DNA from 3 places in the Pseudomonas sp. AK106 genome. Region 3 is predicted to be linked to each of the others. Evidence: predicted binding sites of a transcription regulator. Region 3 holds the regulator's gene; each other region holds the start of a gene.
What was found. Region 3 encodes sigma-54, which starts transcription at its own class of promoters, with help from an activator protein. Its sites were predicted from a motif close to ANTGGCATNNANNTTGCTNT; they were not measured.
Positions count from the first base shown of each region.

Region 1: a site for sigma-54 is predicted at 3,009-3,028, ahead of M1E04_RS08480 (flagellar hook-length control protein FliK). Genes of this name have one in related genera too.
Region 2: a site for sigma-54 is predicted at 2,117-2,136, ahead of flgB (flagellar basal body rod protein FlgB). Genes of this name have one in related genera too.

Region 1 is NZ_CP096426.1:1,859,890-1,865,483, reverse strand. It holds gene fliM (flagellar motor switch protein FliM) at 1-793, opposite strand, end outside; gene fliL (flagellar basal body-associated protein FliL) at 803-1,309, opposite strand; gene M1E04_RS08480 (flagellar hook-length control protein FliK) at 1,547-2,974, opposite strand; gene M1E04_RS08475 (Hpt domain-containing protein) at 3,091-3,483, opposite strand; gene M1E04_RS08470 (ATP-binding SpoIIE family protein phosphatase) at 3,513-5,222, opposite strand; gene M1E04_RS08465 (STAS domain-containing protein) at 5,222-5,536, opposite strand.
Region 2 is NZ_CP096426.1:1,809,541-1,815,134, reverse strand. It holds gene flgE (flagellar hook protein FlgE) at 1-450, opposite strand, end outside; gene M1E04_RS08285 (flagellar hook assembly protein FlgD) at 479-1,204, opposite strand; gene flgC (flagellar basal body rod protein FlgC) at 1,220-1,663, opposite strand; gene flgB (flagellar basal body rod protein FlgB) at 1,667-2,074, opposite strand; gene cheR (protein-glutamate O-methyltransferase CheR) at 3,219-4,046, opposite strand; gene M1E04_RS08265 (chemotaxis protein CheV) at 4,091-5,023, opposite strand; gene flgA (flagellar basal body P-ring formation chaperone FlgA) at 5,097-5,594, shown strand, end outside.
Region 3 is NZ_CP096426.1:1,012,018-1,017,611, forward strand. It holds gene ptsN (PTS IIA-like nitrogen regulatory protein PtsN) at 1-317, opposite strand, end outside; gene hpf (ribosome hibernation-promoting factor, HPF/YfiA family) at 330-638, opposite strand; gene M1E04_RS04585 (RNA polymerase factor sigma-54) at 715-2,208, opposite strand; gene lptB (LPS export ABC transporter ATP-binding protein) at 2,398-3,123, opposite strand; gene lptA (lipopolysaccharide transport periplasmic protein LptA) at 3,123-3,665, opposite strand; gene lptC (LPS export ABC transporter periplasmic protein LptC) at 3,652-4,224, opposite strand; gene kdsC (3-deoxy-manno-octulosonate-8-phosphatase KdsC) at 4,235-4,768, opposite strand; gene M1E04_RS04610 (KpsF/GutQ family sugar-phosphate isomerase) at 4,769-5,594, opposite strand, start outside.

The sequences.
Region 1 (5,594 bases), 850 kb from region 3:
TGGCGACTGCGACGCGCAACGGCACCGACACGTCGAGCACGTCCTGCTTGAGCGCGTTGACCCAGCGTTCGTCCTGATCGTCGACATCCGACTGGAAACCGGCATCGAGCATTTCGCGCACCGGCTCGATCATCGAATACGGCATGGTCACGTGAAGATCGCCGCCACCGCCGTCCAGTTCGATATGGAACGTGGACACCACGATGGCTTCGCTCGGGCCGACGATGTTGGCCATGGCCGGGTTCACTTCCGAGTTGATGTACTCGAAGTTGACTTCCATGATCGCCTGCCAGGCTTCCTTCAAATCAATGAAGGCCTGATCCAGCACGATGCGCACCACGCGCAGCTCGGTCGGGGTGAATTCACGCCCTTCGATCTTGGCGTGACGGCCGTCGCCGCCAAAGAAGTTGTCCACCAGCTTGAACACCAGTTTGGCGTCGAGGATGAACAGCGCGGTGCCGCGCAGGGGTTTGATCTTGACCAGATTGAGACTGGTCGGTACGTACAGCGAATGCACGTATTCGCCGAACTTCATCACCTGCACGCCCCCCACGGCCACATCGGCCGAGCGACGCAGCAGGTTGAACATACTGATGCGGGTGTAACGGGCGAAACGCTCGTTGATCATTTCCAGGGTCGGCATGCGCCCGCGGACGATGCGATCCTGACTGGTCAGGTCGTAACTCTTTACGCTGCCGGGGTCGGCAACGCTATCGGTCTGTACCAGACCGTCGTCGACGCCATGCAACAGCGCGTCGATCTCATCCTGGGACAGCAGGTCTTGCACGGCCATGTCGTGGTCCTACTGCAGTACGTAGTTAGTGAAAAGTACCTGTTCGATCACGCTCTTGTTCAGCTCTTTCTGGCCCACTTCCTGGACCACGGCTGCCGCCTTCTGGCGCAGCATTTCCATGCCCACCGGCGTTGCGATGGTATCGAATGGCTGACCGGAGAACATCATCACCAGGTTATTACGGATGACCGGCATGTGCGCTTTCAACGCTTCGAGGTCGGCCTTGTCACGGGCCAGCAAGGTGATGCTGACCTGCATGTAGCGCTGGCGGCCATTGACGTTGTAGTTGACGACGAAGGGTGGCGTCAGCGGTTCGAAGATCGCCTCTTTTTTGGCATTCGCCGCTTCGGCAATGGCAGCTGCATCCGGCTTGCTCTCGGCCTTGTGCATGATGAACCAGGTCGCGCCTACCGAAACACCAACGGCCAGCAGCAGCCCCACCACAATGAGGATGATGACTTTCAACTTGCCCTTTTTTGCAGGGTCCGCCACTGCTGCGTCGTCACTCTTTGCCATGCCAATAATCCGTCACTATCCAAGGGGTTCGGTGTTGCGTGACAGAGGAAGAGCAAGGGTTGTGCCACATGGGCGGCTTCAAGCTGCAAGTAATGAGCGGCAAGCAACAGCAAAAAGCGGCAGCGCCCGAGAAACCGGGGTCTCCCACGCACTACCGCCTTTGATCTTGCCTTTACTTGCCGCTTGCCGCTAACCACTTGCCGCTACTGACAACGCCCAAGCGTTGGCAGGGCGTTTTCAAGCGTAGTAGTCGACCGCGCTGGACCCCACGACAGTCAGCGGTGCGTTGGCAGCGGCCGAAGCGGCATCCACCGGAGCTCCGTCGGCGATGAGGTCGCTGCCGCCGACACCGCTGCTGCGGTCACTGCCGCCGTTGCGTTGCCCGTCACCGCCCGACTGCTGTTGAGCCTGTTGCTGCCAGCCCTGGGACTGGTCGGAGACATTGACGTTGACCTGACCCATGCCCTGCTGAACGAAGGAATCACGCAGGCGCGACATCTGGCTTTCCAGCGCTTCGCGCACGCCGACATGGGCACTCATGAACGTGACCTGGGTCTGCTGGTCCGCCGCCATATTGACGCGGATGTCCAGACGGCCCAATTCAGCGGGCTCCAGCTGAATGTCCGCCTGCTTGAGGTTCTGGCTCGACAGGTACATCACGCGGTTGACCACGCCTTCGGTCCATCCCCCCTGATTCATCGCCAGTGGCTGATTGAGCAGTGGCGTGGCCGGGGCCGACGCCGAGGTGTTCTTCACCTGAGCGGCCTGGGACAAGGCCGCCAGTCGATCGGCAAAATTATCCATCCGCGTATCGCTGGTGGCGCCCTTCACGTCTTTCAGGCCGTCAGCCAGCAGGCCGCTGAATGCTTTGTCGCCGCCGCCTTCGGTGGTGCTCTTGTCCACGGGCTGGTCACCCAGCGCCGCCAGGTTATTGGCCAGCAGCTGCGAAGGATCTGCGTTCGGGTCTTGCTTGCCCCCGCCTTTGCCGTCGCCATGCACGCCGTTATTCTGCGCCGTCTGCTGCGCCTTGTTTTCCAGGGCGACTTGCACGGCGGTCAAGCCTTCCAGCGGATCGGCCGAGGGATCGAAATCGTCGCCGGCTGGGTCGGTCGCGTCGGTCGGCGCTTGCACCGCAGGAGGCGGCATCACGGGCAGCGCGGAGGCGAGAAGCGCCGGATCCACCACGGGCTCAACGGCAGGCGCGACGGCCACAGGCTCTTGAACCGCCGGCGTCACGGCCAGTGTCGGGTCAAGCACGGGATCGACCGAAGGCGCATCCGCCACCGTCGGATCCTGGCCGGTGTCGGAGGCGTCGTCCTTATCGTCGGCGTGGCCGTTGCCCGCGCCGGGCTCATCGTCCGCTTTGCCGTTCACCGGCTTGGCAGGCAACCCATTGCCGTTATCGGCAACGGTCTTGTCATCGGCGGCAGACGTATGGCTGACGGCGGGCTTGTCGTCCGCTGCCGAACTCTTGGCGCTTGCCGCTTTTGCCGTCGCGTTGTCCGCGCTGTGGGACTTGACCGGCGCCTGCTTGGCGAACACGTCAGAGAAGCTGGAAGTGTTGTGCTTGACGGGGTCCGGCGCCTTTGCCGCCGAGGTATTCCCGGCTTTCTGGACTTTGGCCGCTGTCAAAGCCGTCAGTAATGGGTTGTTGGCGAGGGCCATGTGAATCTCCGCAAGAGCGCAATTACACAGAGACAAAGCAAATGCCGGGCCAAGTGCGCCGACTGGTTGGATTAAAGGTGGGTCAGAGGTTGAAAGCCGGGTTGGGGATACCCGGCTCAGTGGCTGGCATGGCAGAGCTGCAGTTCGTCTTCGAAAATCTTCCTGACGGCGCAGAATTCCTCCTTGATCTCGGACACCAGCCGCCTTATCCGGGCGTCGTCCGCGGCCACCAACCCGCGCCCCTGTTCTTCCAGTTGCAGGCAGAGTTCGGACAAGTGCGTAGCGCCCATGTTGCCGGTGCTGCCTTTGAAGCTGTGGGCCATGAGGCCGAGGCGTTGCAGCGAGGCGGTGGAGGCGGCAGTGAAGGAAGGGTCACGCAACAGCAGGGTCATGTCGTTGACCCGATTGACGGAATCGGAAATGAACACCTGCAGCAGCGCCGGGTATTCCGCTTCCATCACGTCACGCAGCGTGCTGAGCACGTTGAAGTCCACAGGATTATTCGACACTTGTTCACTCCTTGATCAAGACGCGCGGATTATGCCAGACCCTCCCACGCAAATTCCACGCTGGCCGTCCGCCCCTCATCGGACCACTGGCAGCGGTCGCTGAGTTGCCGGACCAGCGCAAGGCCGCGCCCGGACAATTGGGTGACCGCAGGCGGCAGCGCCAGCACCCGATCGGAATCGAAACCCGCACCGCTGTCCTGCACCCGCACTGTCAGGCGACCGCCCTCGCCGTCCGGGACGATCTGGAAATCGATGCGGATAAAACCCTCCACCAGACAATCCAGGCGTTCGGCGCGCTGCTGGTAGTAAAGCCCAAAACCTGCGGCGTCGCGCTTCAACGCCGAGTCGAGCCCGAGCACGCCGTGTTCCAGCGCATTGCTGTACAGCTCCGACAGCACGATATACAGCTCGCTGCTCTGCATGCGCAAGCCATGGACTTCCTGCAGCAGTTGCAGCAGATAAGGCAGGGGATTGAAGCGCTTGAGCGTTGCCGCGCGGTACTCGAACGAAGCGCACCAATCCAGCGGACTGGAATCGCCGCTGTCGGTATAAATGACCGAGGGCGGGCCGAGCAAGTCAGGCTCGGTAAATGCCACCTCGACCATGCTCACGTCGTCCCGCGCCTGGCCGCGAAACCGCGCCAGGGCCCACTGCACTTCTTCGATCAGCAGCGCCGGGTTGCGATTGCTCACCAGCACATTTTGCAGACGCCGGGCGCCGAACAGCTCGCCGTCCTGACCGGTGCTGTCGACAACGCCGTCGGACAGGAGAAACACCCGATCCCCCGGCCCGAAGGGATACACCTGGGTGTTGTCGTCGAAACTGCCGGCGCTCAACACACCGAGGGGCACGTTCGCCGAAATCAGCGGCGTGTGCGGCCGGCCATCGCCATGCAGCAGGTAACCATCCGGCAGGCCGCCGTTCCACACCTCGACCAGTTGCTGCTTGAAGTTCAGGCACAGCAGCGCGGCGCAGCAGAACATGTCGACCGGCAGGATGCGTTTGAGCTTGGCGTTCATCTCCCGCAGGGTTTCGGGCAAACCGTACCCTTTGGCGGTCATGCCGTAGAACACCTCGGCCAAGGGCATGGCGCCTACCGCGGCGGGCAAGCCATGGCCGGTGAAATCCCCCAGCAGCAGGTGCATGTTGCCGGACGGCGACCACGCGGCCAGCAGCAGGTCGCCGTTGAACAGCGCGTAGGGCGATTGCAGGTAGCGGATGTTGCGCGAGCTCAGGCACCCGGAGTGGGCAATCTGATCAAACACGGCCTTGGCCACGCGCTGCTCGTTGAGCAGGTATTTATGGTGGCGGGTGATCAGGTCGCGCTGGTGCAGCACAGTTTCCTGCAACACGCGCAGGCGGTTCATGGCGTTGATCTTCGCCGCCAGCACCACTTGGTTGTAGGGCTTGGCAACGAAGTCGTCGCCGCCGGCGTCGAGGCATCGGGCGAGGTCTTCGCCTTCGGTCAGCGACGTCAGGAAGATGATCGGCACCAGCGCGTCACCCGCCAGCGTCTTGATCTGGCGCGCCGCTTCGAAACCGTCCATGACCGGCATCATCGCGTCCATCAGCACCAGTTGCGGCCGCCGACGCTCGAACAGCCCGACGGCTTCGGCGCCGTCACTGGCGGTCAGAACATCATGGCCCTGGCGGCTGACGATGGCGGACAGGAGCATCCGGTCGCTGACGTTGTCATCGGCGATGAGGACCGTCAGGCGATCGGAGGCAGACGAGATCATCAGGCGGTTATGACGATGTTGAAGAGTTTGGAGAAGTTGGAGATGTCGAGGATTTTCTTGACGTCGTTGTTGCAGTTGATCAGTTGGATATCGGCTCGTTCGCCGCCGGCGTGGTCACGCAGCAGCAGGAGCATGCCCAGCGCGGAGCTGTCGAGGTAGTGGGTGTCTTTCAGGTCGACCTTGTAGCGGCTGGCCTGTTTTTCTTTGGGTTCGTAGGCGCTCCGGAATTCTTGGTGCGTCGAAAAATCGAAGCGTCCTTTGATGGTGATGGTCAGTTCTTGGCCATCGGCGGAGCGTTCGGAGGTTACTGACATTGGCAAATTCCTTGTATGAAACAGCGCCAGACGCTTGAGTTTTAGCAGCCCTTGTGAG
Region 2 (5,594 bases), 800 kb from region 3:
CAGGTTCGACGAATCGACGCGCAGGTTGCTCAGCACGCCCGTGGCGACATTGCCCTGACCGTCAACGCTGTAGCCCTGCAGATTGTTGCCCGATTCGTTGACGATGTAGCCATCGGAATCGGTGTGAAATGCACCGGCGCGGGTGTAGAGCTTCTCGCCGTTGTTGCTCATCATGAAGAAGCCGTTGCCGTTGATCGCCAGGTCCAGGCTGCGACCGGTACCGGTGTTCAGCGTGCCCTGGGTGAACTGCTGAGAAACGGCGGCGGTGGTGACGCCACTGCCGGTATTGGTGCTACCGGAGGTGCCGCGAATCGATTGGGCGTACTGGTCAGCAAACTCCGCACGGGAAGATTTGAAACCGGTGGTCGCGACGTTGGCAATGTTGTTGCCGGTGACGTCCAGACTTTTGTTTGCGGCGTAGAGCCCACTAAGACCAACATTGAAAGACATGATTAACTCCTGCGCCGTCTAGTCGGCTCTAAATTCCGATTTGCTTGATTTTTGCCAGTGCCACCTGGGTGCCGCCGGCGAGGTTCAACGTCATGTCAGAGCCCGTTGTGCCCATGGTCACGCTGTTCACTGTCGCCGGCAGATAGGTGCTCAGCTGAGTGGCGGTGCCGTTGAGGCTGCCGTTGGCGACGAAACTGTAATTGCCCGCTGCCACCGCTGCGCCGCTGTCATCCGTGCCATCCCAGCTAAAGGAGGTGGTACCGGACGCTTGAGTGCCCAAGTCGATGGTGCGCACGACGTTGGTACCGGTGCTGTCGTAGACCTTCACCGTGGTGTCGGTGCTGGACGATGGCAGCACCACCGAACCTGTCATCGCCTTGCTGGTGTCGACGTAGGTCGAACCGGCGTCCACGGTCACCGAGCGGCCAACCAGCGACGAGGCCTGCAACGCCTGGGACGACTGATACATGGTGCTGATCGAGTCGACCGAGGTGCTCAGGTTCTGCATGGTTTCCAGGCTGCTGAACTGAGCCAGCTGGGCCACGAACTCGCTGTTGTCCTGAGGATCGAGCGGGTTCTGGTTCTGCATTTGCGTCACGAGCAATTGCAGGAATGAATCCTTACCCAGGGAACTTGAGCCGGTGAGGCTGCTGGTGTCGGTGCTGGATTTGGTGCTAGTGCCTGTGGTCCCGGGGGTCGTGCTTTGCAGCCCTTTGAGGAACGTCGAGGTAGCGTCTGTGCTTGAGACCGTCATGGATTTCGCCCTTTATCACTGACCCAGGGTCAGGACCTTCTGCATCATTGTTTTCGCGGTATTCATGATTTCCGCGTTGGTCTGGAACGAACGGCTGGCCGAGATCATGTCGGCCATCTCGTTGACGACGTTGACGTTCGGGTAATAGACGTAGCCGTTTTTGTCAGCCGAGGGGTGGTTTGGCTCGTAACGTGCTTCGAGGTTTGAGGCGTCTTCGATGATGCCGGAAACCTGTACGCCGGTGCCGGCCTGGCCCTGGTCTTCGAACAGCGAGGCGCTGCCGCCGGATTCCTGACCCTGGAAGACCGTGGCGAACACCGGATGGCGGGCGCGGTAGGTCTTGTCCATGCTGGAGGACACGGTTTCGGCGTTGGCGATGTTGCTGGCCACGGTGTTGAGACGAGTGTTCTGGGCACTCATGCCGCTACCGGCAATATTGAAAACACTGGACAGGGACATGGATTACTCTCCGCGCAGGGCTGCAACGAGCCCTTTGAATTTGCTGTTGAGCAAGGTGAAGCTGGCCTGAAAACCGATGGCGTTTTCGGCGTAGTTGGCATTTTCGACCTGGGAGTCGACGGTGTTCTGGTCCAGCGACGGCTGCGACGGGGTGCGGTAGAGCAGGCTGGCTTCGCCATCGCTCATGCCTTCGGCTTCGATGTGACGGCTGTTGGTCATGTCGAGGGCGAAGTGGCCGTTTTTGCTTTTGTCGCTTTCGGCGGCCAGGACTTTGGAGAAGTCAAGGTCACGGGCCTTGTAGTTGGGGGTGTCGGCGTTGGTGATGTTGTTGGCCAGCACTTCAGCACGCTGGGCGCGGAAGTTGAGCGCTTTTTCGTGGATGCCGAGGGCGTTTTCAAAACTGATGCTCATGTCGGGACCTTTGAGGGCTGACCAGATGTACGTGCAGGAGTTATAGCAAGGTGCGTGCCACTTGCTGAAAGTGCCGTTTTTAGCGGGCTGCAGGGGTGTTGGTGTTGGGGGATGACAGAAAAGCGGCAAGGGATTTCCGCTCGATGGGAGAAAAGCGGCAAGGGCGGTGCCGTTTTTTTGCCGTTACATGGGTCCGTGCTCGGCCCTGCTGACCGGTTAACAGCATCTGCCTAACGGCAGATATTTCGCCTTCGGCGAGTTACTTGGAAAAGCACCCCAAGTAACCAAGGGTGCTTGCTCCTGGTTAGGCCCCTCGTATCTCGGGGTTCCCTCACTCCGACGACGCTCCGTGGGCCCGCGCCGAACGGACATCCATGTCCTGACGGCGCTCTCGCGGCATCCATGCCGCTCGGCCCACTGCGCGTCGTCTGCGTTCGGCCTGCACCCAAGTCGCGATTGTCGTCGTCTGGGCTGGCTGTGCACGAAGATCAAGAGCAGATCAAAGGCTTCCCGGCTGAAGCCGGTCCTACTAATACACCGCGTGCTTTTAGTGGGACCGGCTTTAGCCGGGAAGACGTCAGAGGGCACGCCACGAGACTGATCGTTCCCTCGCTCCGCGTGGGAATGCCGCTCCGGACGCTCCGCGTCCCGCAGACGACGCACATTCAGGCCGTGGAAGTGACGCAGAGCGTCACGGGATGCATACCCACGCGGAGCGTGGGAACGATCAGATATCTCTGACACGGCGCGCACGTCGTAGGACCGGCTTTAGCCGGGAAGCTGTTGATCTGTTTTAAAGCGCTTTTGATCTTCTTACACAAAAGGCTCAAACACCGCAAAACGCGACTTGGGTGCAGGCTGAACGCAGGTCTCGCGCAGTGGGCCGAGCCGCAGGGATGCGGCGAGAGCGCCGTCAGGACATGGATGTCCGTTCGGCGCGGGCCCACGGAGCGAGACCGGAGTGAGGGTATTCCGACGGAGGAGGAACCCAACCAGGAGCAAGCACCCTTGGTTACTTGGGGTGCTTTTCCAAGTAACTCGCCGAAGGCGAAATATCTGCCGTTAGGCAGATGACCTACAGCGCCAACACAAAACAAAAAACCCCGCCTAAGCGGGGTTCTCATCAAATCAAAAGCGCAGCCAATCACTTGGCCTGATAAATAATCCCGGGACTGCACTGCACCATCTGATAGTGATCCGGCAACCCGTTCAACGCCTCAGACGCCCCAAGGAACAAATACCCCCCCGGCTTCAAAGTCGAATGAATGCGCAACAGAATGTCCTTCTTCACATCCGCCGAAAAATAAATGAGCACGTTCCGACAGAACACGATATCGAACTTGCCCAACGCCGCATAACTGTCCAACAAATTGAACGAACGGAACTCCACACGGCTCTTGATCGGCGCCTTCACCGTCCAGCGCCCTGGCGTCTTCTGATCGAAGAAACGCTGCAGACGGTCCGGCGACAAACCCCGGCCGATGGCCAGACTGTCGTACTCACCTGTCTTGCAATTGTTCAACATCAAACCCGACAAATCCGTCGCCACAATCTGCACACCCGACTTCAACTGCCCCGGGTTACTGCGCTCGAACTCATCAATCGACATCGACAGCGAATACGGTTCCTGCCCCGAAGAACAGGCCGCCGACCAGATGCGCAAACGCTGGTTGGGGCTGGCCTTCATCGCCTCAGGCAAGACCTTGTTCTTCAGCACCTCGAAGGGGTACGTATCGCGAAACCACAACGTCTCGTTGGTCGTCATCGCGTCGACCACCTGCTCGCGCAAGCCACTGCGCGGCTGGGTCTGGATACGCTGGATCAGCTCGCCCAACGACTTGATGGACTGCTGCTCCATCAACTTGTTGAGGCGGCTGGAGACCAGATACTGTTTATTTTCACCCAGCAAAATGCCACAGGCTTTTTCCAGGAATACCCGGAACTGATCAAAATCCAAATTACCTGTAGACATGCCGCCCCTCAAATCATGTGAACAGCAAGGAGGAAAATCCCTCCTCAGCTGATATCCGCCGCCTTGATACGATCCACTACCCTCGCCGCCAGATCATCCGGCCGGAACTTGGCCAGGAAATCATCAGCGCCGACCTTCTTGACCATCGCCTGGTTGAACACGCCCGACAGCGAGGTGTGCAACACGATATGCAGCTTCTGCATGCGCGGGTCGCTGCGAATCTCCGCAGTGAGGGTATAGCCATCCATCTCCGGCATTTCAATGTCGGAAATCATCATCAGGAATTCTTCTTCAGGCTTCTTGCCCTCTTCCACCAGTTTGCGCAGGTAATCGAGTGCCTGACGACCGTCATTCAACGCCGTGACTTCCACGCCGACGGTTTGCAGGCAACGCGTCACCTGTTTGCGCGCCACCGAGGAATCATCGACCGTCAACACGCGCAAGGACAACGCCTTGTGCTGCACCTCCGCCGTGACCACGCCGACCGAGATGTTCTCGGAGACCGGCGCCACTTCGGCGAGGATCTTCTCGACGTCGATGATCTCCACCAACTGATTGTCGAGACGCGTCACCGCCGTGAGGTAGTGATCGCGGCCCGTGCCCTTGGGCGGCGGATGAATGTCTTCCCAGTTCATGTTGACGATGCGTTCCACCGCATGCACCAGGAAGCCCTGAATCTTGGTGTTGTACTCCGTGATGATCACGAATGAATTGGCAATGTCAGACAGCGGCTTGCCGCCGGTCGCCAATGCCAGATCGAGGATCGGGATGGTCCCGCCACGAATGTTTGCCACTCCGCGCACAATCGGACTGGATTTGGGCATGTGGGTAAGTTTCGGGCACTGAAGCACCTCTTTTACCTTGAACACGTTGATCCCATACAACTGCTTGCCATCCAACCGGAACAGCAACAGTTCAAGGCGGTTCTGCCCTACCAGTTGAGTGCGCTGGTTTACTGAATCCATCACACCAGCCATGCACCACTCCTCCCAAAACGACCAATTGCGCTACCGGATCGGTAAGCGGCACGGGCCTTGCTATTTACTCATCATGAACACACAAACGACAGTATCCCGACGCCCGGCACCCGCAACCCGCAGCTTTCTCTGCGTGCTGGTCGCGCTGTGTCTGTTGTGTGCTGCCAGCCTGAGCCGCGCAGACAACATGACCCTGCCTGAAACACTTATCGGCGTGACCCAGGGCTTTCTTGAATTCACAGTTGAAGACTACATGTCGACCAACCAAACCGCCGGCCGCTACGAGATCGAAGTCAAGCAGCTGGATCCGCGTCTGCGTATGCCGCTGTGTGACAAGGATTTGACAGCATCACTGGAAAGCCCGGCCCAGCCCATCGGCCGCGTCACCGTGAAGATACGTTGCGAAGGCACCTCGCCGTGGACGGTGTTCGTGCCGGCCCAGGTCCATCTTTACCGCAATGTGGTCACGGCCGTGCGGCCAATGAAGCGCGACGCGATCGTGACTGAAAACGATGTGGCGCTGCGCGAACGTGACGTGAGCCTGCTGGGGCAAGGCTTCCTGGATTCAGTC
Region 3 (5,594 bases):
ACCAGCAGCACAAACAGCAGGTCAACCGGCGCGCCGTCGATGGCGTCGAAATCGATGGGTTTCTCGAGATGCAGCACGGCGCTGACAGGCGTTGTACAGCCCTTCAGGCGGCAGTGGGGAATGGCGATGCCATTACCGAAACCGGTGGAGCCGAGTTTTTCACGGGCAATAAGGCTTTCAAACACCACCTGTTCATCAAGATCGGGCACTTGCTTGCCGATCATGCTGGCGATGTTTTGGAGTACGGCTTTTTTGCTGCCGCCTGGCACGTTCACAAGTGAACGGCCAGGGGTCAGAATATTTTCAAGTCGGATCATGAGTGGGGAGTGTCAGCGAGCAGTCGCGCCTTGCAGCAGACTTTGCTGTTTTTCCTTATGTTTTTTGAGTTGGCGGTCAAGCTTGTCGGCAAGCAGGTCAATGGCTGCATACATGTCGTCGTGTTCGGCGTTGGCAACCACTTCAGCGCCAGGAACGTGCAAGGTGGCTTCGATCTTCTGCTTGAGCTTCTCGACCTCCATCGTGACCTGCACATTCGTGATCTTGTCAAAATGGCGTTCCAGTCGGGCGAGTTTCTCGCCGATGTAGGTACGCAGAGGTTCGGTCACTTCCAGCTGGTGTCCACTGATGTTGACTTGCATACAGCTTCTCCTTCGTTGCCAGTGCATTAAGAGGCAGGCGTAATGCCTGCCACTGGAACACTTTGACATGTGACCTTTACATCAGTCGCTTGCGTTCGCTGGACGGCGAGATCCCAAGGGATTCACGGTACTTGGCGACTGTGCGACGGGCCACTTGAATGCCTTGTGCTTCCAGTAAACCAGCGATCTTGCTGTCACTCAACGGCTTTTTCTGATTTTCCGCAGCGACCAGTTTTTTGATGATCGCGCGAATCGCCGTGGACGAGCATTCGCCGCCTTCCGAGGTGCTGACGTGGCTGGAAAAGAAATATTTGAGTTCGTAGATCCCGCGTGGGGTGTGCATGAATTTCTGCGTGGTGACCCGGGAAATCGTCGATTCGTGCATGCCGACCGCCTCAGCGATGTCATGCAGAACCAGCGGCTTCATGGCCTCGTCGCCGTACTCAAGGAAGCCGCGCTGGTGTTCAACGATTTGCGTCGCCACCTTCATCAGCGTCTCGTTACGGCTTTGCAGGCTCTTGATGAACCAGCGCGCTTCCTGCAGCTGATTGCGCATGAACGTATTGTCGGCGCTGGTATCGGCACGACGCACGAACCCCGCGTACTGCGGATTGACCCGCAGGCGCGGCACGGATTCCTGGTTCAGCTCCACCAGCCAGCGCTCGTTGTCCTTGCGCACGATGACGTCAGGCACAACGTATTCGGCTTCACTGGACTCGATCTGCGAGCCGGGGCGCGGGTTGAGGCTCTGGACCAGTTCAATGACCTGCCGCAGGTCGTCTTCCTTGAGCTTCATGCGGCGCATCAGTTGCGCGTAGTCGCGGCTGCCCAACAGATCGATGTAGTCGCTGACCAGCTTCTGCGCTTCCGCCAGCCACCTGGTTTTAGCCGGCAACTGACGGAGCTGCAGCAGCAGGCATTCGCTCAGGTTGCGAGCGCCGATGCCCGCAGGCTCGAACTGCTGGATGCGGTGCAGAACGGCTTCGATTTCGTCCAGCTCGATATCGAGCTCAGGATCGAAAGCGTCGAGCAATTCTTCCAGTGTTTCGTCGAGGTAGCCCTGGTTGTTGATGCAGTCGATCAGCGTCACGGCGATCAGGCGATCGGTGTCCGACATCGGCGCGAGGTTGAGCTGCCAGAGCAGGTGGCTTTGCAGGCTTTCGCCAACGGAGGTGCGGGTGGTGAAATCCCACTCGTCATCGTCATTGCTGGGCAGGCTGCTGGCGCTGGTCTGATAGACGTCTTCCCACGCGGTGTCGACAGGCAACTCGTTGGGGATGCGCTCGTTCCAGTCGCCCTCATCCAGATTGTCGACGGTAGGCGCCGATTCCTGGTAGGTGGGCTCCTGAACATCAGCGTTGGGCTTTTGCTCTACGTTATCCGCCAAGGGGTCGGCGTTGTCGAAATCGTCGCCTTCCTCCTGCCGTTCCAGCATCGGGTTCGACTCCAGCGCCTCCTGAATCTCCTGTTGGAGATCCAGCGTCGACAACTGAAGCAAGCGGATTGCCTGTTGCAGCTGAGGCGTCATCGTCAGCTGCTGGCCCATTCTCAAGACTAGCGAAGGTTTCATGGCAGGGCTTAACACCTTATTCGCCGGCGCACTGCGCGCCATTTACTACCAGGGCGCCGAGGGCGCCAACTTAAGCAAATTATATGCCTGAAGCTGGAGGGTTTGCCTAGAGTGTGATGACAATTAAAAAACGAGGTCGGCGATAGCGCGCGTTGCGGCGTACCGCACAACCTCGTGTCATCACTGCGGTTACAGGCGGAACTCGTGACCCAGATACACTTCCTTGACCAATTGGTTGGCAAGGATGGATTCGGCGTCGCCTTCGGCAATTAGCTGCCCATCGTTGACGATGTAGGCGGTTTCGCAGATATCCAGCGTTTCACGCACGTTGTGGTCGGTGATCAGCACGCCGATCCCTTTGGCCTTGAGGTGGTGAATGATCTGCTTGATGTCGCCTACGGAAATAGGGTCAACACCGGCAAAAGGTTCGTCGAGCAGAATGAATTTCGGCGAAGTGGCGAGGGCGCGTGCGATTTCCACGCGGCGACGTTCACCGCCCGACAGGCTCATGCCCAGGTTGTCGCGAATGTGGGTGATGTGGAATTCCTGCAGCAGGCTTTCCAGCTCCTTGCGACGGGCAGTGCGATCGAGCTCCTTGCGGGTCTCCAGAATCGCCATGATGTTGTCCGAGACGGAGAGCTTGCGGAAGATCGACGCTTCCTGTGGCAGGTAGCCAATACCGGCGCGAGCGCGGCCGTGCATCGGCTGGTGGCTGACGTCCTGGTCGTCGATAAGAACGCGACCCTGATCGGCCTGAACCAGGCCGACGATCATGTAGAAGCAGGTGGTCTTGCCGGCGCCGTTGGGGCCGAGCAGGCCGACAATCTGACCGCTCTCGATGGACAGGCTGACGTCACGTACGACCTGGCGGCTTTTATAGGCCTTGGCCAGATGTTGGGCTTTCAGCGTTGCCATTACTGGGCCTTCTGCTGGTCGGTTTTCTTTTTCGGCTGGATGACCATGTCGATGCGAGGGCGTGGTGCGGTGACCTTGGTGCCGTTGGCACGGCCGGCGTTCACGACCTGCTTGACGGTGTCATAGACGATTTTCTCGCCTTCGGACGTGTTGCCGTCGTTGACTACTTTGGCCTTGTCGATCAGCACGATGCGGTTCTGGGCCGCGAAGTACTGGATGGTGACGCCCCAGGCCTGAACGATCGGTTTGTCCACCGATGGCTTCTGCTCGTAATAGGCCAGGTTGCCCACGGACGTGAACACGTCCACGTCGCCTTGCGGTGTCCGGGTGATGGTCACGGTGTTGCCGGTGATCTTCATCGTGCCCTGGGTGATGATGACATTGCCCTTGTAAGTGGCGATGCCTTGCTTGTCGTCCAGTTGCGCGTCATCCGACTGGATGTGGATGGGTTGATCGCGATCCGTCGGCAGAGACCAGGCGCTCGCGCTTCCCAGTGCTGCGCCCAGGCCGAGCAAAAAAGGAAGGGTTTTAACGAGCCTCATACTGTCCTCTTACGTTGGATAGCAGGTTCATCCTGCTTTCTTTCAGATACGCTTTCATACCCGTGCCGGTCGTTACACCGCCAAGGCCGTCGATTCTAACGGGTTGGGCAGTCTCCGCATATTGCTTCTGCGGGAATACAGTCATGCGGCTGCTGGTGATGATGGTGGTGCGGTTCTTTTCATCGGTGCGGTTGATGCGCACCGAGTCGATCAGCTCGACGTGATCACCCCCCGGCGACACTTCGGCGCGAACGCTCTGTACGTGCCACGGGAAGGTCGAACCTCGATACATCTGCAGCACCGGCGTGGTCATCAGGGTGACGTCGGTGGCTTTCAAGTGCTCGACCTTGTCGGCGGTCATGTCGTACTGCATGGTTCCGTCGGGCAGGTACTGAATGCTGTGGGCGTTGGTCGCGTAGTAATCGACAGCGCTTTCATCCACGGCAGCCTTGGGTTGATCGAGGAAGCTTTCCGGACTGATGTTCCAGTAGCCGACCGCTGCCAGCAGCAATGCCAGCACACCGAACAGCAGAAACGTACGAAACTTTTTGCTCAGCATAAATGCACTTCTATAGGTAGGCGGCATGAGCCGCTTCGAGGTTGCCCTGAGCCTTCAAGATCAACTCGCAGAATTCGCGGGCAGCGCCTTCGCCGCCACGTGCCTGGGTAATGCCATCGGCATGCTCGCGGACAAAGCTGGCAGCATTGGCAACGGCCATGCCCAGGCCGACCCGGCGAATGACCGGCAGATCAGGCAGATCGTCACCCAGATACGCGACCTGCTCGTAGCTTAGATTCAGTTGCTGCAAAAGCTCGTCGAGGACCACGAGTTTGTCTTCGCGGCCCTGATAAAGGTGCGCGATGCCGAGGTTCTTCGCTCGCCGCTCAACCACCGGGGTCTTGCGCCCGCTGATGATGGCAGTGGTCACGCCCGAGTTGATGAGCATCTTGATGCCCTGGCCGTCGAGGGTGTTGAACGTCTTGAACTCGCTGCCGTCTTCGAGGAAATACAGGCGCCCATCGGTGAGTACGCCATCGACGTCGAAGATCGCCAGTTTGATGTTCTTGCCGCGTTGCATCAGGTCATTCATATCGGCGCTCATTTACATGACGCCTGCGCGAAGCAGGTCTTGAAGGTTGAACGCGCCAACCGGGCGGTCGTTCTCGTCGACCACAATAAGTGCGCCGATCTTGTTGTCTTCCATGATTTTCAAAGCTTCGGCCGCGAGCATTTCCGGCCGTACAGTCTTGCCATGGACGGTCATCACTTCATCAATGGTGGCCAGGCGTATGTCGATCGGGCGATCCAGTGTGCGACGCAAGTCACCGTCCGTGAAGATACCGGCAAGGCGTCCGTCGCTCTCGAGGATGGCGGTCATGCCCAGCCCCTTGCGGGTCATTTCCATCAGCGAATCGCGAAGCGGCGTGCCCCGCGCAACCTGCGGCAGGTTGGCGCCAGTGTGCATCACATGCTCGACCTTCAACAGCAGCCGACGACCCAGCGCACCGCCCGGGTGGGAGAAGGCGAAGTCTTCGGCGGTGAAGCCTCTGGCGTCCAGCAGTGCAACGGCCAGGGCGTCGCCCATGACCAGCGCCGCCGTGGTGGAGGAGGTGGGCGCCAGATTCAGCGGGCAGGCTTCTTTTTCGACCCGCGCATTAAGGTTGACGTCGGCGGCTTTGGCCAGCGTTGAGTCCGGGTTGCCAGTAAGGCTGATCATCTTGATGCCCAGACGCTTGATCAGCGGCAGCAACGTGACGATCTCGGCCGTCGTGCCCGAGTTGGACAGGGCCAGAATGATGTCGGCGCTGGTGATCATGCCCATGTCGCCGTGGCTGGCCTCGGCCGGGTGCACGAAAAACGAGGGAGTGCCGGTGCTGGCGAGGGTCGCGGCGATCTTCTTGCCGATATGGCCCGACTTGCCCATGCCG